DNA from 2 places in the Alkalibaculum bacchi genome. Region 1 is predicted to be linked to the other one. Evidence: a T-box and tRNA genes for the amino acid it is inferred to sense, from the RefSeq annotation. Region 1 holds a T-box; the other holds one or more tRNA genes.
What was found. The T-box of region 1 lies ahead of metG (methionine--tRNA ligase). A T-box ahead of a tRNA ligase gene usually reads a tRNA of that ligase, here a tRNA-Met.
Positions count from the first base shown of each region.

Region 2: it has a tRNA-Met gene. The T-box ahead of metG (methionine--tRNA ligase) is inferred to sense a tRNA for this amino acid. The anticodon was not compared.

Region 1 is NZ_QNRX01000012.1:41,450-52,646, reverse strand. It holds gene DES36_RS09725 (peptidase domain-containing ABC transporter) at 1-90, shown strand, start outside; gene DES36_RS09720 (hypothetical protein) at 478-759, shown strand; gene DES36_RS09715 (hypothetical protein) at 961-1,179, shown strand; gene DES36_RS09710 (hypothetical protein) at 1,234-1,419, shown strand; gene DES36_RS09705 (Yip1 family protein) at 2,610-3,296, shown strand; gene DES36_RS09700 (ABC transporter ATP-binding protein) at 3,312-3,998, shown strand; gene DES36_RS09695 (COG1361 family protein) at 4,000-4,839, shown strand; gene DES36_RS09690 (ABC transporter permease) at 4,849-6,174, shown strand; T-box leader at 6,280-6,520, shown strand; gene metG (methionine--tRNA ligase) at 6,822-8,756, shown strand; gene DES36_RS09680 (TatD family hydrolase) at 9,172-9,942, shown strand; gene DES36_RS09675 (3D domain-containing protein) at 10,257-11,197, shown strand, end outside.
Region 2 is NZ_QNRX01000001.1:116,575-127,771, forward strand. It holds gene DES36_RS00535 (alpha/beta fold hydrolase) at 24-749, opposite strand; gene DES36_RS00540 (SpoIIE family protein phosphatase) at 966-2,345, shown strand; gene asrC (sulfite reductase subunit C) at 3,040-4,008, opposite strand; gene asrB (anaerobic sulfite reductase subunit AsrB) at 4,024-4,815, opposite strand; gene asrA (anaerobic sulfite reductase subunit AsrA) at 4,815-5,825, opposite strand; gene DES36_RS00560 (formate/nitrite transporter family protein) at 6,025-6,807, opposite strand; gene DES36_RS00565 (Crp/Fnr family transcriptional regulator) at 6,892-7,596, opposite strand; tRNA gene DES36_RS00570 (tRNA-Met) at 7,849-7,924, opposite strand; gene DES36_RS00575 (penicillin-binding transpeptidase domain-containing protein) at 8,078-10,654, opposite strand; gene mreD (rod shape-determining protein MreD) at 10,684-11,166, opposite strand; gene mreC (rod shape-determining protein MreC) at 11,181-11,197, opposite strand, start outside.

The DNA.
Region 1 (11,197 bases):
AAAAGATTGAAGGAGCATACATTATATGGAATACTTATTACTTTTATTAATTATGTTGGTTCTCTTATTATTAACGTATTTCGGGTCTAAAAAACAGAAATATGAAGTGAGTAGCACAACAGATATAAAACGTTCAATAATAACATCTATACTTATAAATACTTTGATTTTAACATCACTTATTCTAATAAAGATGAAAGGAACAATTTATGATATCGTTTTTTTGTGGGTAATAAATTTTATTATTCCGTATTTAGGATTTCAAAGATTATTTAAAGAATAAATTAATTGTGTCTTTATGTTAAACGAGAAAATACAAATGATTTAGAGGAAAGAAAATAGAAATGTGTTATGATGGTGCATTGGTGATGCCAAGTAAATTTGTCGTGATTAATAAAGAGGAGATGATGTGTTTAAATGGTGGCAAAGTTACAACAAATACCTACAGGTATTCAAGCAGGGAGGGCATAACACAGTATGCAGAGTATAATTATTGCAATATGTGTACTACTCATATTTAACATTTGTATGAGCCTATTCTTAAATCACAATAAGAATATAAATACATCATCTGAGATTTCAGAGGGAACTCATAGCAATAAATTAACTACAAAAATTTGGGGAACTGCAATTTGGCCAACTATTATTATTATCGCAGTAGTAGCTGATAATTTATATGAGGTATTTATGCTATATTCATATTATTTGCTGGTTATGTTTATAGTGTATGTCAATTATAAAAAATATAGTGCTAAGTAATAAGTACTTAATATTAAAATAATTAAGGGAGATGACACATAGTTTAAAATTTCAAAGGCTAAACTTATCTAATGAAAACAAATTAGCAGAATTAGAATTTTATAATAAGGCTAAATATTATATTACTCAAATTATATATTATAAAAGCATAGTTTAATAGGTTTAAAAAAACATGTATTTAAAGAAAGGAAATAGTTAGCTATGTGTCATTTAATATCAAACAAGAAAGTACCATCAGCTATAAGTCCTATCCTTTCATTCTTAATCGTAATGGCTGTATTTAGTTTCGTAGATATAGCGACTTCTGGATATATTACTACAGGATTAATAAGGTATATTACTTTTGCAGTAGTAATTACAGCAGCTATAAAATTACGACAGTTAATAGAAAGTATAATATTGTCCAGTGAAAAAGAGTAGTTTGAGATATCATATTATAAACTAGGTATTTGAATGAGGGAGATGAAGGAAATTATGAGACAAATATATTTTAAATATGCATTAATTTCTGCATCAGTAGGTTTCAGTATCTTAATTATTCTAATAATTTTAAATGGCATGTTTGAAAGATCCTTACCAGATGGTATTCCCATAACAATTGCTATTCTTAGCCAGGTCGTAACAACATATTATCTATTCAATAAAGAAAACCAAGAATAAACTCATTAAAAGGGGCTGTTGTCAAAATTCAGTGACAGCTCCTTTTTCAAAAAAAGTGTCAAAATGCCACGTCAAAACGACCAAATGCCACATGCACCTTGTTTTTAAGTAGTAGTTAGTTATACTAAAAGTAACAAATCGTGGGTATAGAGAAAAAATACTATATTCGTTAGATAAGATGGAGTGACAGCATGAAATACATATTTGTAAAACAACATGATGTAATAGATTGTGCGGTGGCATGCTATCCGATGCACAAGGCTCTAAATAGGGCTTGGTAATGAAAGAATCCGTTTGTTAAAATTTTTTGATTGACGATTACTGATATTCTGTTGAATTGCCTAAGAAATTATATTATTTTTAAAGTAACAATACGAATAATAAGAAATGGAAAATATTTCATGATATTAAAAAGCAATCAATATACTTATTTTATAAAAGATATTATTGGATTTTTTTACTTTGGATAGGAGGAAAAAGCAAACTATTTATTTCAAATAGTAATACGGCATTAAGTATTAATATACTTTGCATTATTCTAGCGTTATCTATGTTTATTTGGGGATTAAAGGATATAGGTAAGAACGTTGAGAATAAAAATACGGATGAATATAGAATGAGAATTTTAATGATAAAACTTGCACTTTTTGTAGGAATGTGCATAACTGCTATAATACTATATTTGGCATTTAACTAAATCTATACATTTCAATAAAGAAAACCAAGAATAAGCTCATTAAAAGGGGCTGCTGTCAGAGTCCAGTAATAGCGTCTTTTTCAAAAAATAGTGTCAAATGCCACATCTCCCTTGTTTCTTTATAATATTTAGCTATACTAAAAAGTGAGAAATCGCAAGATCCATCCCTATCCGTAGCAGATCCTGCACAGGATCTCCTACGGATAGGGATGGATGATTTCTATAAGGATTTCACTGGGGCTTTACTTATACTAGAGCCAACCAAAGCTTTGCAGGTGAAAATATCAAAGGAGAGAAGATATTCTGTAGATTTCAGAAAAAGAAGTACTGGTTTTGATAATCATGCATAAATGTTTTTTATTTATAATATAAATACTTTTATAAATAGAAAAAAGTGTTTAAATGGAAACAAATACTATATCTTTTATTATATAATAGAAATTGTATTTGATATGCATATATAAAAAGTTATATAAAAAGGAGTGTTGTGTCAATGGAAGAAAATCAAGGTATCATCGAAGAAAAGCAAGATAACATCGAAGAAAAACAAAGTATTTTTGAAAGAATGAAACGGTATATTATTAAACCATCCGCATTCTTTGAAAAGTATAGGGAAAACCCAAAGTACTTGTTTCACTTAATTGCACTTATTGTTATTACAGTAGTTTCAGGATTAATTAGTATCAATGTGAACAAGCAAGTGCTTGATGGGGCAACGGATTCTTTAACTGGAGCTGAAGCAGAATTATTTAATAATGTTTTAGGATTTATGACGTCACCTATTGCTATTGTGCTTGCAGCGATTATCACGAGTTTAATCGGTTACTATGTAGGGGCTTTTATCTATTACATAATCATCGCTAAGATCTTCAAGGGAGAAGGTAAATTCAATCATATGATGATTGTTGTGTTATTGGCTTCCTATCCTATTAAATTACAGGCCTTCATAAAGAGCTTTTTTCCTGCAAACCTTGAGTTGAGTTTATTCAATACCATAACAAAATCAGTCAATCTATTTACTTTATGGCAATTATTTTTGCTCATTACGGGAACAGCTGTACTATTTAATATGTCTAAGAAAAAAAGTGCCACAATTTTCATCGTCTTATTCGTTATTGGAGTGATTTTTGCAGTAGGAAGCTTTTCTCTCAATAATGCAGTTGCCTCTCTACAATACTAGAGAACAGGTGATTAAATGGAAGAAATAATTCAGCTAAAGGATGTATCCCAGCACTTTAAAATGGGGGATTCTATTGTTCGAGCCTTATCTCATATTAATTTAGATATCTACGCTAAGGAGCTTACGGCTCTTGTAGGTCCCTCTGGATCTGGTAAGTCTACCTTGCTCAATGTAGTGGGGGGACTTACTAAGCCTACAGAAGGGGAAGTTTTTATTTACAATACCAATGTGACGCATTATACGGAAGATCAAATGTGCTTCTTTCGAAGAGATCATATTGGCTTTATCTTTCAGTCTTTTAATTTAAATTCTACATTAACTGCCCTCGAAAATGTCACTATGCCCCTTATCTTTTCTAGAATACCAAATAAAGACCGAGAGAAAATGGCAAGTGAGGCACTAGACTTAGTGGGGCTAAAAGACCGCAAAGATCACAAACCAGGACAGCTTTCTGGTGGACAGCAGCAAAGGGTAAGTGTAGCTAGAGCAATTGTCAATAAGCCAAAGATTATCTTATGCGATGAGCCTACGGGGAACTTAGATTCAAAGACAGGTAAGGAAATACTAGAGCTCATTAAAGAAATGAACCGAATTCATCAAATTACCTTTATTATCGTGACCCACGATAGTAATGTAGCGAATCAATGTCAGAGAAGGATTTGGATTCAAGACGGAAAAATATGTAAGGATGAGAGGAATTAAAATGAAGAAAAAAATCACCACAGTACTATTCATAATAGCGATGATGCTTTCTTGTGGGGTGGTCAGCGCAGCGCCTAAGAGCCCAAATGTAGCGATCACTACATATAGCGTAGACCAAGAGGCTATTACGCCTGGAAGTACCTTCAAAATCACTTTAAACCTAAAGAATTATGGCGAATTCCATGGACGAAAAGTAGAAGTGTCTTTAAATAACGAACAAGGGCAAGAAAACTTAGGCAATTTTTCACCCTTAAACCAAAGCAATATTCAGTATATAGATATGGTAAAAGCGGGGAAAACCGCAGAAATTACATATAATATGTTCGTATCGCCTAAAGTGGTTCCAGGAAATTACAATATTATAGTAAAAATCACCTATATGGATTCTAATGGAACAGCTTATGAAGAAATACAGACCATTGGCCTTTTAGTAACAGAAAAAGATAGTGTACAAGTATTGGCAAATGAAGATCTTGGAGATCTTTTGATTGGCGAACCATTAGAGGCAGAAGTACAAATCGTTAACAATGGTGTTGCAGAGGTAAAGGGGATTAGCGTTTCTGTCCAAGGAAAAGATACCGATACGCCAATGGAATACTTAGGAAACTTTAATAGTGGAGATTATGATAACTATGGCTTTACTATTATAGGACAGGAACCTGGTAAGCATACTGTTAAAGTTGGTGTAAAATATTACAATAGCCTCAATAAATTGACAACTGTAGAAAAAGAAATTACTTATAATGTACTTTCTAATGAAGATGGAAATAGTACAGAAGGTGCCGATTCTCAAGACAATGGGTTTGTAAAATTTATAAAAGGAATATTTGGTTTATCTTAGATGAGAGGCATGTTTGATAAAGATATCGTAAAATTAGCTTGGATGAGTTTGTGGAGGAGAAAACTGCGAACAATCCTCACTATGGTTGGAATCATGATTGGGACTGCTGGAATTGTCATTATGATTTCATTAGGTGTAGGTCTTGAGAGAAGCGTCACTGGTGAGCTTGAAGAAATTAATATGACCAGTATTGAAGTATATCCCCCTTACGATATGGCAGGTACTTCTGGTGAAAATCAGATAAAGGAATTAAAGAAAAAAGATGTAGCAGATTTAGAAAAATTAGATGGTGTAAAAGCAGTCACACCCCTGTATATGACAAGTGGGGAGCTAAGTGTAGGCAGGGATCGAATTGGCATACAGCTCGTTGGAGTAGATATGCATCAAGCTGATGATTTAGGATATAAATTAGAGGATGGAAGATTCCCTCGAAATAATGAGATTTTAATAGGTAGTGCATTATTAGAAGAGATCGAAAAGACTATTGGTGATAAAAATATGGTACGAAAACCTGCTACAATCATTACCATGAATATGATACAAGAATCTCTAGAAGAGGAAGAAGTTAAGGCAGACGAAATAGCTCAAGATGAAGACGCAGAGGAAAGTCTTGATTTTCAGTCAGAACAGAGTCCTACAGAAATGGTAGAAAATAAGAACAGAACAAAAATCTCAGGTATTTTAACAGCTTCTGGTGGCACCGAAGATTATTCAGCTATTATGGATATAGAGGCGCTTATAAAAATGACGGGTAGTAGCCAAATTATAGAAACCCAAGGTTACTCTTCTATTCGAGTAATAGCAGAGGATACAGAGGTTGTAGATAGTCTGAGTAAGGAGATTAACGAAATGGGCTACATGGCTTATTCTACTAAGGATATGCTAGAATCCATTGGCTCTGTATTCAAGTATTTGCAAATATTCTTAGGTGGTGTAGGAAGCATTGCCTTACTTGTAGCAGCAATTGGAATCACGAATACTATGATTATGTCTATTTACGAAAGGACAAAAGAAATCGGCGTAAATAAGGTTATTGGCGCATCCGTTAATGATATAAGAACTCAATTTTTGTATGAGGCTTCTTTCATTGGACTTATGGGCGGAGTAGCTGGGCTTATAATAAGTTATCTTGTCGCAAATCTTATTAATCTTATTGCAGGAATAGCCATAAGTGCCCAGGCAGGAACGACAGAAACCATAAGCATTGCTTATATCTCACCAGGCCTTGCTCTGTTTGCAATTATCTTTTCCGTTGTCGTTGGAATACTAGCTGGATTGTATCCAGCCAATCGTGCAGCAAAGATTAGTGTATTAGAAGCATTAAGGCAAGAATAAAAGCCTTTTAGTAAGGCTATTCATAAAAAAATTGCATGATATGAATAAATAATACAATCTACTTGAATGAAAGATAGGATTTGGTATAGAATAGAGATATATTGTATAAAAGTAATGATGGGAAGAGTATATTAGGAATCGATACAAAGAGAGTCAGGTTAGGTGAAAGCTGATAATCGATGAATAATAGAAGATGGCCCCTGAACTGTTTGGGTGAGAATATTTTACCAATTTTAAGCCCATACCGCCGGCAGCGTTAAGTCATGTGAATGCACAATTGAGGCAAATACAGCAATGTATTTGTAAAATAAGGTGGTACCACGAAAGCAAATCTTTCGTCCTTTGTAGGATGGGAGATTTTTTTTATAAAAGCAGGTGGTCAGGTGGTCAGCTGTAAGGTGGTCAGCAAATATGCGACTTGCGTCGCAATGAATATGGAACAATGAATAATGAACAATTTAGAAGAGTAACAAGCGTCGCATATTTGTACTGTTCAATGTTCAACGTTCGTTTTTCATTGTTCATTGAAGATTTTGTATTGAGTTCCGCTTTCCGCATTCAGCTTTCAGCAATCCACTTTCTATCGAAATTAATGAGCTTAACTACAAAAACAAAAATAAATTAATAGCAAGTAGAGGAGATTAACAATGAGCAAAAACTTTTATATTACCACGCCAATTTATTATCCAAGTGACAAGCTTCACATAGGGCACACTTATACTACAGTAGCGGCTGATGCTATGAGTAGGTATAAGAAGTTAATGGGGTATGATGTGTTCTTTTTGACGGGAACGGATGAACACGGTCAAAAGATTCAGCAAAGGGCTGAAGAAAGTGGGATTACACCTAAAGAATATGTAGACCCTATTGTAGCTGATATTAAAAAATTATGGGAAGTGATGAATATTGATTATAATCACTTTATCCGAACAACAGATCCTTATCATATAGAATCTGTACAGAAAATATTCAAAAGACTATATGATCAAGGAGATATATATAAATCCTATTATGAAGGATGGTATTGTACGCCTTGTGAATCCTTTTGGACAGAGTCTCAATTAGAAGATGGTAAATGTCCTGATTGCGGTAGAGACGTGAGCCAAGAGAGAGAAGAAGCATATTTCTTTAAAATGTCAAAATATGCTGGTCGCCTTATTGAATACATCGAAAGTCATCCAGAATTTATTCAACCAGAGTCTCGAAAAAACGAGATGCTTAATAATTTTTTAAGACCAGGTCTACAGGATTTATGCGTTTCACGTACTACATTTGATTGGGGAATCCCTGTGGAATTTGCTCCAGGTCACGTAGTATACGTGTGGATTGATGCTTTATCTAATTATATTACAGCTTTAGGATATCTAAACTCAAGACCTCAGTTAATGGAAAAATACTGGCCTGCTGATGTTCAGCTTATCGGTAAAGATATACTGAGATTTCACACGATTTACTGGCCTATTATGCTTATGGCTCTTGATTTACCACTACCTAAACAAGTTTTTGGACATGGCTGGATATTGCTCAAGGGTGGGAAAATGTCTAAATCTAAGGGGAATGTCATTGACCCTGTGCAATTAGTTGAAAAATACGGTGTAGATGCGCTGAGATATTATGTCCTTCGAGAAATGCCATTTGGATCTGATGGGAGCTATAATGAAGAATCTTTGATTAGTCGTACGAATTCCGATTTAGCAAATGATTTGGGTAATTTGTTAAGTCGTACAGTAAGTATGACGGAAAAATATTTTGATGGGGTAATACCTTCTACAAGGGAGGGAGATGACTTAGATAAAGAAATCTCCCAATTGGCCCTAAAGACTTCAAAAGAAGTTGAAAAGTATATGGACAAATTAGAGTTTAGCAATGCTTTAACTAGTATATGGAAACTTGTCTCTAGAGCAAATAAATACATTGATGAGACGACACCTTGGATTCTAGGTAAAGATCCAGAAAAGGCACCAAGACTTGCACAAGTCCTTTACAATTTAAGTGAAATCCTTAGAATGGTTGGCATCATGATTATTCCATTTATGCCTCATACATCCGAGAAACTCCTAGAGCAAATCAATGTTAATAAAGATCTTGCTACATGGGATAGTTTAAGTGAATTTGGCCTTTACCCAGAAGAAACAAAAGTCAAAAAAGGTCAACAACTTTTCCCAAGAATTGATATAAAAGAAGAAGAGAAAAAAGAAGAAAAGCAAGTTGAAAAAAAGAAAGAAAAGAACAAAGGAAAAGAAAAAAATCCTGAGATAGAGGAAATCACCATCGATGATTTTGCAAAAGTACAGCTTAAAACTGGTGAAATCATAGAAGCCAAAGCTCATCCAGATGCAGATAAGCTTTTGGTTTTACAGATTAAGATAGGGCATGAGACAAGACAAATTGTGTCGGGAATTGCAAAATATTATAGTCCAGATCAATTAGTAGGAAAGAAAGTAGTAGTAGTTTGCAATTTAAAACCAGTAAAACTTAGAGGCGTAGAATCTCAAGGTATGGTCTTAGCTGCAGCGAATAAAAAGGAATTAAATTTAGTTACGATAGATGGAGATATGGAAGCAGGAAATACGGTAAGCTGATCTAGCGGAGGGTTGAAAGCTGAAACTTTTTAGTTAGAATGCTATTGGTTGGATGGTTGGTTCGTTGGACGGGAAAGGCAATACTCGATTTGAGCGAGTTTGGGTAAAGGCATAAGATCCTTCGCTTGCGCTCAGGATGACGGGGGTAGCTAATCTTGGGTATTTAAGTGTCGTAGGTACAATGTTTTGACCCTAGCTACTGCATATGTCATCCTGAGGCTTTAGCCGAAGGATCCCTACTTGCTAACTATTGAGAATATACTATATATTAATTGAGTTTTTAATAATTTTAAATCCCCAATTCTCAATTGTGCGCAAAGCGCACGTAGTGACTAAAGGTTTTACTTAGAACTTACAACTTAAAACGTAGAACTACATCAGCCACCTTTGGTGGCTGATTTTATAGGAGGTAATTATGTTAATTGATACACATGCTCATTTGATAGATGAAAAGTACGAAGAAAATCGCTCCGAAATCATTGAGGGTTTACAAAATAATAGGATGGAGATTTTAATAAATCCTGCAGTAGATTTAGATACATCTAGAAAGGGAATCCAATTGGCAGAATCGTGGAATTTTATATTTGCGGCAGTGGGGTATCACCCCCATGAGGCACGTCATGCTAGTGAAGAGGATTTAAAGGAGATAGAAAAGCTAAGCACTCATCCTAAAGTAGTGGCTATTGGAGAAATTGGCTTAGATTATCATTATGATTTTTCGCCTAGAGAAATCCAGCAGGAAATCTATGAAAAGCAAATCGATATAGCGAAAAGACAAAAGCTCCCTATAATTATTCATAGTAGAGAAGCCCATCAAGATACCTTTGACATATTAGAAAGAAATAAAGAAGGATTGGCGGGAGTACTTCACAGCTATAGTGGAAGCTGGGAAATGGCTAAGAGATACTTAGATTTAGGTTTTTATTTATCCATATCGGGTCCTATTACCTTTAAGAATGCTCATAAACTGCCAGAAGTAGCGGAAAAAGTCCCCTTAGACCGAATATTAATAGAGACAGATAGTCCTTATCTAACTCCTGCGCCCTATAGAGGCAAGGTCAACAATCCAGCTTATGTAAGATATGTAGCTGAAGAAATCTGTAGATTACGAAATATTGAGTTTGAAGAACTGCTTCTACAGATAAAAGAGAACACTTTAGCCTTATTTACTAAAATAGAAATGTAAATAGGTTTGTGATTTGCTTAAAATGCCTTTGAAAAATTAGATATATTATTTAACTCTATATCCTCAATTAGACATAAATTTCAAAATATAAATGTTACAATTTGTGTACATACTCTGGATATGTATACAAATTGTAACGATTGTCACTAGAAAATTTGACAAATTTATCAATATAGTGTATTATAGCGACAAATAATAGATTGAATTTCATTTATACATTCATCTATTTATATGAAATTTAATAACTCAGTGGTTATATTATACTTTTATGCAAAAAGGACGTATGACTTCTGAAAACAGAGGAGGTAGAAGAGATGAGTCTAAGTAAAATCAAGGGCTTAATGCACGAGAAGAAACTTATCATAGGCATAATATTCTTTTTACTGACAATGACGCTATTTATATTATTTGACAAAAATCATATCATCGTAAAGATAGATCACGAAGAGGTATCTACATCTTTTAGAGGTACTCAAACGGTAGAAGAAGTATTAAAAAATCAAAATATTAGTCTAAAAAAAGAAGATAAGATAGAGCCAGCACTTCATACAGAGCTTGAAGATGGAGATATTATCAAAATTCAACGAGCTATACCTATTACAGTAGTAGCCGATGGAACAGAGCACAAAATCAATACTACTCTTAATAAAGTAGAAGATGTTTTAGGACAATTAGAGCTACAAGTTGATGAAGATGATAAGGTAGAGCCTAGTCTATCATCTACAATTAATAAAGAAAACAATAGCATAAAAATTGTTCGCGTAGAGGAAAAGATTGAAGTAAAAGAAACGTCATTAGATTATAAAAAAATCGAAAAGAAGAATAGCAATTTGTTACAAGGTAAGACCAATTTAGTCCAAAGAGGAAGTACTGGTCTAAAAACAATAGAAGAAAAAGTCGTCTTAGAAGATGGTACAGAAGTAAGTAGAGAAGTAATTTCAGAAAATGTTAAAAAACCAGTTGATGAAATCAAAGAAATTGGAACAAAAGTACCTGTGAAGAAAACAATTACTAGTTCAAATAAAAGTGTGCCAGCTTCTAGAGGAAGTCAAACATCTGTAAAGACTATAACCGTAGAAGCTACAGCTTACTATGTAGGCGATAGAACGGCATCAGGAACAAAACCAAGTGCAAATCGGACCATAGCGGCATCTAGTAGCTATTCCTTTGGTACAAAAATGTATATTCCAGCTCTAGGAAACACCTATGTTGTAGAAGATCGAGGTGGAGCTGTTACAGGAAATAAAATAGATAT
Region 2 (11,197 bases), on a different contig from region 1:
TCAAGAAAAGATCGAAATACCTACTACATTTTACATAAATAGGATAAAATTAAAAAATTCACCTTACATGGATCTTCTTTAAATATAAAATGATTAACTCCTTCTATAACTTGAAGTTTTGACATAGGTATATGGCGAGCAATAAGTTCAGTATGTTCTTTTTTGACCATATCTTTTTCTCCTACTAGAACTAAAGTTGGGCACTGTATCTTTTTTAACTCTCCAGGATCAAAATTTGGTTGACATACTATCAAATCTAATAAACTTGCTTTTTTCTTTGCTCTTTTGCTAAACCCAGAAGTAATCTTACACAACAAATAAGCCATAACAATAGGTACCTGACTTGCCATTTTTATTCCTGTAGGATATAAATTAGCTCCAGCTAGAACTAGTTTTTTAATTCGCTCAGGATATTTTAGAGCAATCTGTATGGCAATATTTCCTCCATCGCTAAATCCTATAATATGAGCTTGCCCAATTTCCAGCTCATTCATAACAGCTATGATATCATTTGCCATAAATTCAATAGTAAGGGGGTACATCCCAAAGGAGGAACGGCCATGACCTCTACTATCGATGGTCACTATTTTATATAGTTTAGAAAAAGGTTTTATTTGCTTATTAAAAGTATGCCAATCTTCTCCATGTCCATGAATGAGTATCATTACGGGTCTATCTTCTTCTCCAAAAACTTGAAAATAGATATTTGCAGTATTGGAAAATACATACCCTGTCTTATTTGGACTCACAAAATTTCACCTCAGATGTGATTATTACTATTCGCTTTTATTATAATATATAGAAATCTAAACCTCTACTAATTAAATCCTACAAAATAGTCTATAATATTTAATAACTCGTAAAAAATTTGATTCTTTATAAATTATCTAATCACCTTTTCGGGAATCTTATAGAAATTTTTACCTTAATATACTATAATTATTTTATGGGAGGAGGTAATTTATATGAGTGAAACTTATTTAAATTATTTTAAAGATGCAATTACATATCAACTAAAAGAACTTGAAGAACAAATCCCAATATCCATTAAAGATATTACTTGTCCTGTACGCAATGAATTAGGCCAAAATATCGACCTAGTATACATGCGACTTTTTAGACTTGCACTTCGCGATACTTATGGGAGCAAATTGTCTAGCTCTTTATTGTACGAAGCTGGAAGACATACGGCAATTAATAATTTTAAGTTTGTATCAATAGATGATATAGTAAATACCCTTAATGATCTTTCCATTGGCGTAATGAAAGTTGTTTATAATAATGGAGAACATATTATATTTCAAGAAGAGGAATGTGCAATTTGCTCGGGTATGCCTACTACTGATGAAGCACTGTGCTCTTTTGAATCTGGCTTTTTAGCAGGCGCCTTATCTTGTATTATGAACAAAAATGTAGTAGTTGAAGAAACAGAATGTTGGGGTCTAGGTGATCAAATCTGTCAATTTGAAGCATCTATTATCTCAGACACCCCTCCTAAATCTGATGAAAAGATGAACACCCTTGATCTTATTGCAACTCTTGCATCTAGGTCCTCTAAAGCAATAGCACTTAATAAAGAATTAAAAAAGAAAAATGACATCTTTAGTAAACAATTAGAATTTGCCCAACGAATCCAAAAGAAGATTATCCCTCATATGGATGCTTTTAAATCAGATTACTATAACTTCTACTCTTATTTAAAGCCTTTTAGAGAAGTGGGTGGAGATTTCTACGATTTCTTTTTTGATAAAGATAGCAATAAAGTTGCCATTGCAATTGCTGATATGGCTGGTCATGGTATTGATGCAGCAATGATTACGGGCATGATTAAACTCACTCTTAAACATTGCAGCAAAAAAAAGGGTCTTTTATGCAAACCAAGTAAAGTCATGGCATTTATAGAGGCAGATATATCGGACGTGGTACCAGACAACTTTTTTAGCATGATTTATATGGTCTTTGATCCGGACAAGCAATCTATTCGCTACTGTAATGCTGGACATCCTTCTGCCATACTGTACCGTAAAAAACAAAATATCATGCAGTTCCTGCATTCAAACCAACCCTTAGTTGGGCTAAGCCAATATATTGACGACTATCCTTTTGTTCAACAGTCCATCCTATATGAAAAAGGCGATCAAATTTTTCTATATACAGATGGAGTAACAGAACTGCGAAATAGATATGGAGAGTTTTACAAGACAAGTACTTTATTAGACATTATTCGAAACTCCAAGGACTTGTCTATATCCACAGCTTGTGAGAATATCATAGCCAGTTTAAATGAGCACAGGCAAGAAAGAGATTTTGAAGATGACATGTGCTTACTAGGAATACAATTGTAATCTAGTGACTAGCCATTAACCGCTAGTCACTAGTATCATGGTATTCCTCTAGGGTCCTTTTGCTATCAAAGGTAGCATTACGGTTTTTGGTTTTAAGATTTAGCTTACCACCTTATGTAGAACGATATAAGGGACGATTTCACACGATTTGATGAAATTCGTCCCTTATATCTTGTACTCAATCTCCATGCAATTTCCTTCCTGAAGCTAATCTTCCAAGGTGTGGTTTTATTAAAGATCAATCTATACTTTTAAGTGGTCACGCGTTACCTCTAATCCACTCCATAATGTAAACAGTTTAGACTACTTCCTAATTCCGTTTTAGGTTCCTTAATAATCCTTAAAGATTATTGGAGGATTCATCTGCTTATTTACCTACTGCTATTTTATAGATTAGCTTAAAAGCTTTGATTATCTTTTTATGAAACCTGTTACCTTGTACTGATAATATACCCTATTTTTTGAGGATTAAACACAATATTTTATTTTTGGAGTTAAAAACATCTACAAGGTTTTAGCCATCAGCTGCCAGCTATTAGTCACTAGTCTTTAGTCCCTAGCATTAGGGGATTCCTTTTGGGTCAAGATCCCTCGCTTGCGCTCAGGATGACCGGGTAAGAGCCAATGTTAAAAGCAGAGATTTCCTATTAAAAAACACTAGCGACTCTTGACTAGCCGCTAGTGACTAACGCGCCTAAGGCGCGTACTTAATGCCATTCCAGTATACTGTGTGTTCTACCTCTGCTTCTTCTGGGAACTCTACATCTTTTAAGGCCCACTTTTTAAATTCTTCAAAGCCAGTTCTGTCTACAATGTATCCGATGTGCTCTTTTCCACCTGGGGCATCTTTAGCAATATACTCTGTAACGTAATCATAAGTGTTTAATATGATTTTTACGATACTTTCTTCATCAATCCATTTAACAAAGTTTTCTCCTTGGCGAGGGTTTTTCTTGCCTGTTCTACCTAGAAGAGTTAATCTATAATATTTTTTATCACTGCGAGTCCATGCACCTGTTGGGCAATTTAAAACGCACTCACCACAACCTATACATTTTTCATGATTTCTTTCTACCTTATAATTCACCGTTTCTAAAGCGTTTACGGATTTCTTTAGGCATTTTTTCACGCAAGCACCGCAGTTGACACATCGGTCCTTGTCATATTGAGGCTCAGTCATTCCGATAATTCCAAAATCATGCATTCGCACTTTTGCACAATCATTATGGCAACCTGTTAGGGCAATCTTAAAGTGTAAATCATTTGGAAATATGGCTTTTTCAATTCGCTTAGCAAATGCAGATGTATTATAACATCCATAGGGACAGACATTATTTCCGATACAAGCTGTTACATTACGAGTTCCTGAAGCATTATAACCCTCTCCAGGATTTTCTTGATTAATATCCAATCCTTCAATAATTGGTTGTAATAGCTCGTTGACTTTTGGCATATCTTGATATGCAATACCAGGTACTTCAAAGCCCTGTCTCGATGTAATATGTACCGTTCCATTTCCGTATGTTTCTGCAATATTTTGTATCATAGACAAAAATTTAGCATCTAAATGACCACCAGGAACTCGAATTCGGGATGCAGTGATTCCCCTATGTTTTGTTACACGAAAAGCGTTCTTTTTTAATTGTTTTGTATTCATATCCATACTAGCTTCTCCCCCCTAATCCAATAATTGGCGACCTTTTGTATAATTAAATACTGGGCCATCTAAACACACATACACGTCATCGATTTTACAGTGACCACATTTACCTAGACCACAACACATTTTTCTTTCTTGTGAAATCCAAATGTTTTCTTCTTTAAATCCGATATCTAGTAGACCTAATGTTGAAAACTTCATCATCGGAGGCGGTCCTACGACGACAGCTACTGCTTCTTCTATATTTTCAAGTTGTAGTTTTGGAATATATTCTGTAACCATGCCTACATTGCAGATAAATCCTTCTTCAGCACAATCTACAGTCAAAATAACGTCCATAGTTTTTTCCCATTTTTCAAAATCTTTTGTAAACAAAATATCATCAGGGCTTTTAAATCCTGCAATGAAAGTAAGAGACTTAACTTCATCTTTATGATCGCTAAAATAATCTATTACCCCTCTAATAGGAGAAACACCTGTACCACCAGCTACAACAACTAAATCTTTTCCCTTATACTCTTCAATATCAAAACCATTTCCGTAAGGTCCTCGTAAAAACAATTTGTCTCCTACATAATGCTCAAAAATTTCATCTGTTACTTTACCTACTCGGCGTACGGTCAAATCTACAGTTCCTTCTCCTATCCCACTTACAGAGATTGGGGCTTCTCCAAACTTAGGAATAGAGACTTCAAAAAACTGTCCTGGTTTTACAGGTCCTGTATAGGTCATTCTAAAGGTGTATTCAATATCTGTATGCTTAATAACTTCTTTTATTTCTGATTGAAATGGAATATATTCATTTTGCATTATTTAGACACCTCCTGTATTGCATCTTCTAATTTATTGAGGATTTTAGAATAAGAGATATATTCTGGACAAACATCATCGCAACGGCCACAACCTGTACACATGTGATAGCCATTTCTCTTTTTAAAGTCATACACTTTATGCAATACTTTAAAGCGCATTCTTTGACCATTTTTCTTTCGGTAGCTTCCGCCGCCTGCTACATCTGTAAATCCATCAACCATACAGGAAGCTTGAACTCTTCTACGCTCACCAACTTTGCCATTGTCTGTGTAGAAGATATCCTGCATTGTAAAGCAAGTACAAGTAGGACATGAGAAATTACATCTACCACAATTAATACAACGGCTATCGTATTCATCCCACATTGTGGAGTTAAAAATGTCTAGTGTAATATTTTCTGGAATAGATACTCTTGTCATTGTTTCTGTTACGTGCGCAGGAACTACTTCCTCTATGCAAGAGCTATTAGCTGAAAGGAGGTCTTCCCAATCATTGTTTTTATTATCTATGCAGACTGTATCTCCTTTTCGTTCTAATGAAGCATCATAATCTTTTGATTCATTGGTACCCATATCTACGCAGAAGCAACTATCAAATGCACTTTCGCAGCCTATTAGCACAAATTTCACTTTATCTCTTAGTCTCTTATAGTAATAGTCTTCTGGACCATTATGTAAATAAATCTCATCTAGTCTTTTTACACTGTGCAAATCACAACTTCTAAGTAGTACAATTGCTCCTTTTTTTGGTGAATCTGCCTCTTTCACTTCATCTTCTGTAAAGAAGAAAAGGGTTTCTGATAGGGGAATAAGAATCTCTTTAAAAGAAAAATCGGATTTTTCATTTAATTCAATTTCCTCTACCTTTTGTACTTCTCCATAGCGTATGACGTCCGTATCTGAAAAAGCTCCACCTCCTACAAAACGCTTTGGGGCATAAATTACATTTTCTTCAGACCATTGCTTGAATACATCATTGGCTTTTTCCAGTGTCAAATGATAACCCATGTTTTACACCTCTTTCTTTTAATTTAAAGTCCATTTAGGACTACTTGCTCACTAGGTTTGTTTTATATGTTTGTTTTTTATTTTTCAAGTATAGTATATAATTCTAGAACAATGTTCACAGTGATATTTATCACGAACTTAATATTTTTTATTTTACCACTAATTTGCAACTATCAAACACAATTTATCTATTATTTTACTATTGTTCAAGAGCTTTTCCGACTTTTTTCCCTGCTATTATATAATAAGGAATGGCTAAAAATAAAATTCCGCCTATCATATTCCCTATAGTTACAACACCAATATTGTACAAGTATCCCCCTAAAGAAATTGCAGTTCCATGAGGAGCTAATAGCCCAATAGTTAAAAGAGTCATATTAGCGATGCTGTGTTCAAACCCTGATGTTATGAATGCAAATAAACAGAGAAAAATCATAATCAATTTGCCGCTCTCTGATTTACATCTAGTACTGCTCCAAATAGCTAAGCATACTAATATATTACATAGAACTCCTTTTAACAGAAGGGAAATCAGCGGAATGCTCATTTTTGTTGCTGACATTGCAGCAACAAACTCGCCAATTGGTCCAGTACTAATACCTGCCCCCCAGGATAGAATAGCTAAAACAATTGAACCTGCCCAATTGCCAAGGTAGCATACGATCCAAACTTTTATAGTGTCTTTCCAAGAAACCGTGCCCATTAACGCACCTGTGCCTATGACGAAATTATTTCCCGTAAACAATTCTGCCCCTGCAATTACTACTAGACTTAAGGCAATGGAAAAAGACACCCCCATAATGATTTTAGTATAGGGCCCACCTTGAAGCATCCCCCCAATAGAATGAATGAGCAATACGCCAAACCCTACATAGGCTCCACCTAACATAGATGCAATAAAATAGCCCAAAAGATTACCTTTCATAAAACTGACTTTTGCTTTTGCTGCCTTTGAAACTAGTTTTAAATCCTCTTCATACATTTTAGCTGTCCTCACAATCTATGTTTGTCTTTTATTTATCAACAATAGTATAGTACATAAATAAAAAAGGAACCGTGATAAAAGTCACGGTTCCTTAAAATAACTTGCTAATTTTTCACGATCGTAAACAATAAATTTCTTGTCTTCTATTCCCACGAGACCATGTTCCTTTAAAATTTTTATCTGTCTTGAAACCGTTTCTCTTTGGGATCCTAACATATCGGCGAGATATGTAATACTTAAGTCCATATCAATACAAATGCCTTTCTCACAAGCTACTCCGTAATCTCCAGACAATTTCCACAATTTAGCTGCAATTCGTTTATCTGCTCGTACAGAATTAGATGTATTTTTAAGCTGGCGATATAAGCGTCTAGTCTTTAATGACAGAGATCGCAAGACTCCCTTTGTCAAATTAAAGTCTTGGCTCATAATATGTAAAAACTTGTCTTTGTTCCAGCACAAAATCTCACTAGGCTCAAAGGCATCACAACTTATAGAAGATGGCAAACCCTGGAGTACTACTTCATTTATCATCTTTCCTTTTCCCAAAATAAAGATCACCTTTTTCTCACCCTGAGAACTCATCTTATAAAGAGAGACCAAACCACTTTTCACAAGATATAGACTAGAACACTCGTCTTTATCTTTGAAAATGTGTTCATTTTTCTTATACTGACGAACACTAAAACAATCAGCAAGAGTATCTAAAGTTTCAGATTTAGCCTCTCTAAATACTTCAATACCCTTAAGGATTTCTATTTTATCTGCACTGGTCCACTTTTCCATTTTACACCTCTTTTTGAACAGTAGTTAAACGATCTTGAAACCATAGTTGAACAATGGTTGAGCAATAGTTAAACGATGGTTAAACAATTGTATTAGACTCTCGCCTACGGCGAGTTCAACTTTAAAGGTTTTAAAATTTTGCTTACCACCTTACCACCTTACTACCTTACTACCTTACCACCTGACCACCTGACTACCTGACTACCTTAACGAAAAAAACACGAAATCATCTCTGATTCGTGTTTTATGAAATGGTTGCGGGGACAGGACTCGAACCTGCGACCTCCGGGTTATGAGCCCGACGAGCTGCCAACTGCTCCACCCCGCGATAATATTTATGTTCCTTGCGTGTAATATCTATTATAGCACTATTTCAAAGTTTGTCAACATCTTTTTTACTTTAAATTAACTTATTATGAGAAAAATACTAAATAAGTGGAAAGCTGCAATAAACTCACACTTTCCACTTTACATTTTACACTTATTCATCCTTTTCTTGCTGATCTACTTCAGCTTTTTCTTCTTCGTCGTTTTCTTTTTTAGGCTCTTCTTCTTTTTTCTTCATTTCTTGAGCTTCTTCAAAAGTATAATTATTGTAGAAATAAGCATCTATTACATCTCTCGCTACTGGGACAGAGTTGATACTTGTATCCCCTTGAATAATCATGGTCACTACAGCTATTTCAGGATCATCATAAGGAGCAAATGCCATAAACCACCCAGTATTGTCTATCTTTTCCGATCCGTATTGAGCTGTACCTGTTTTACCACCTACTCCTATGCCATTGTGATCAAAACCTAGAAAGCCTGATCGACCACTTCCTTGTAGCATTACATCCTTCATGCCTTTTTTGATTTCATCAATATATCCTTCATCTACGTTAACTTTATTTAGTATTTTTTCTTTATGTTCATAAGTGACTTTTCCATTGCTGTCTACAATCTTATCCACTAAATAAGGTTCTCTCCGAATGCCCCCATTTACTAAAGTAGCTAAAAAATTTGCCATTTGGATTGGCGTAGTAGAGTTTCCACCTTGACCGATAGATGCATTAATTGTGTCTGTTGTTACCCATCTTGAATCCATAATTTGCCGAGTGATATTTTGCAAATATACATTGTCTTTTACATTGTACTTAGCCATAATCGCAGTAACTTCTTCAAAAATACGATTGTATAATTGAGAGATTGAGTCGTATTCGTATTTGTCAGGCGTTATTTGAGTGTATAATTCTCTCGCAATCGCGTATGACTTATATACAGCTTGCTCTGTTCCATCCTCATTTGTAATAATAGCATTTCCCTTAATGCCCACGTTTTTTCGAATATAGTCTGATGTAGAATACGTTCGAATTTGTACTTTATCGGTTTTTGTCGCCAAGTAACCTGAAGACTCCGATATTTCTAGACCTGTTTTCTGGCCTATTCCAAATTCTTTAGCATATTTTTCGATATTATCTATACCTAATCGATATCCCGTTTCATAGAAGAAGATATTACAGGAGTCTCTCAGGGCTTCTCGAACGGTTTCTGCACCATGAGCCCCTAAACAAGTAAATTGGGGGAATCTCCCATAAACCCTTCCGCAGTATATTGTTGAATGTTTTGTAATGACCCCTTCTTGCAAACCTGCTGCAGCCATAAGAGGTTTAAATACGGAACCTGGCTGTAATGCCGACAATGTAGCATTGTTGTAAAGTGGTTTTGGGTATAATGGGTCATTTACGAGCACATTTAATTTATTCCAATCTTCAGAGCTAATTCCATTTGTAAATAAATTAGGATTGTAATCAGGATAACTAGCCAAAGCTAGTACTGCGCCTGTCTTTACATTTAAGGCTACTACTGCACCAGATTTTGCATTAGGCGCATTTGTTTTTTGAATTTTTTTGATTTGATTTTCTAAAGATTCTTCGGCTACTCTTTGTAAATCGTAATCCAAAGTTAAATATACATCATCTCCAGGAATAGGGTCTTGGACCTCTTGTGTTGGGTCGTTTTGGGCAATCCCTTTATAATCTGTAACGGCAAATCGCTGGCCATCTTCTCCTTTTAGATATTCTTCAAAGGAAGATTCGATGCCACTAATCCCCTTAAGATCTCTCATCTTATAGCTTCCATCTTCAACATCTTTCTCACTGACTTTACCAATATATCCCAAAACATGAGAAGCTAAATTTTGAAAAGGATATTCCCTCACAGGATTAGAAGCTACGCTGACTCCTGATAATTCATGTACTCTTGAATCAATTTCAAACACTGTTTCTAGTTTAATATTCCGAGCTACCTGAATAGGCTCCCAAGACCGAAATCCCTGTGCTTTTACCATCTGGCGAAACACTAAGATTTTTCTAGCATCTTCATTGGATAAAGTTTCATCTATTTCATACATTTTCCGAAGCTTTTGAAGAGATTTCTCAGCACTATAGTCATATTCTTCTTTCTTAAAGCCAAAATCTTTTTTCCACTGAAGTTCCTTCGTTTCATAGCCAAATATAATATCTCCATCTCTAATAGAAAGGGGTAAATTTGCATTCATATGAACCTTCTCAATAGCTTCTAGTGCCACTTCATTACTGATTTCATCTTTTACATTGTATTTATCTCTAAGTATGATTAGTGCTTCTTCTGCAGTAGCATTTCGGGGAATCTCGTGTTTTTCTTTCCACTCTTTTTCTTCTTTTTCATAAGTAAAAAATATAGATCCCTTTTCAATCAATATGGGGAATTTATCTTCAAACTCTTCCTCGTTCTTTTCAAGTAAATTATACAGTTGTAAAAGCACTTGATTTTCCTGTCCATCTTCGATATTGCTGTAGATGAGTTCTACTGAGTAACCGACCTTGCTTTTAGCTATCTCATAGCCATCTCCTGTAACAATAGACCCTCTAGGGGCCGTTTCAGTAATTTTTTGTACCATTTTATTCTCAGCCATCTGTGCATACTGCTCGCCACTGATAATCTGCAAGTAAGCAAGGCGAAAAAGAAATATTGTGATTAACAAAATTAAAAATACGAATAAAAAAATAAATCTATATTTATTCTTATTAACTATCATTTATTTAAAATTAACTCCTTATTTGCGACTTAATGACTGTTTCGAATCCATCTTAATGACAAAGGATAAATCAAAAGCAATGCCATAAAATTTATTACCCAATAGGTAAGATTAAAAAACTTCAAGTAATTGATAATGGAGATGTGATTCCCTATTAAATACAAGATTAAAACTCTCGCGCCATGATTGATAATAACTCCTATCGGAAAAACACTAATAGGAGCTAATAAACTATCTTTAAACATATTTTCACTCATTACGCTAGTAATAAATGCCGTCAAGAGAAAACTCAAAGCATATAGTCCGATAAAATCACCATATAAAATATCTCCTAGTAAACCTATGACGAATCCAAGAGTATAAGATTGCTTTCTTCCTAAAAGTATGGAAAAGCATATTAAACTAATTAATAAAAGATCTGGATATCTGCCACTTAAATTAAAAAATTGAAAAACAGTACTTTGTAATATAAGCTCAATCAACAATATTACACTTAATTTGACAATATTCAAACTATCACCTTATTCTACCGTTTAATGAGTA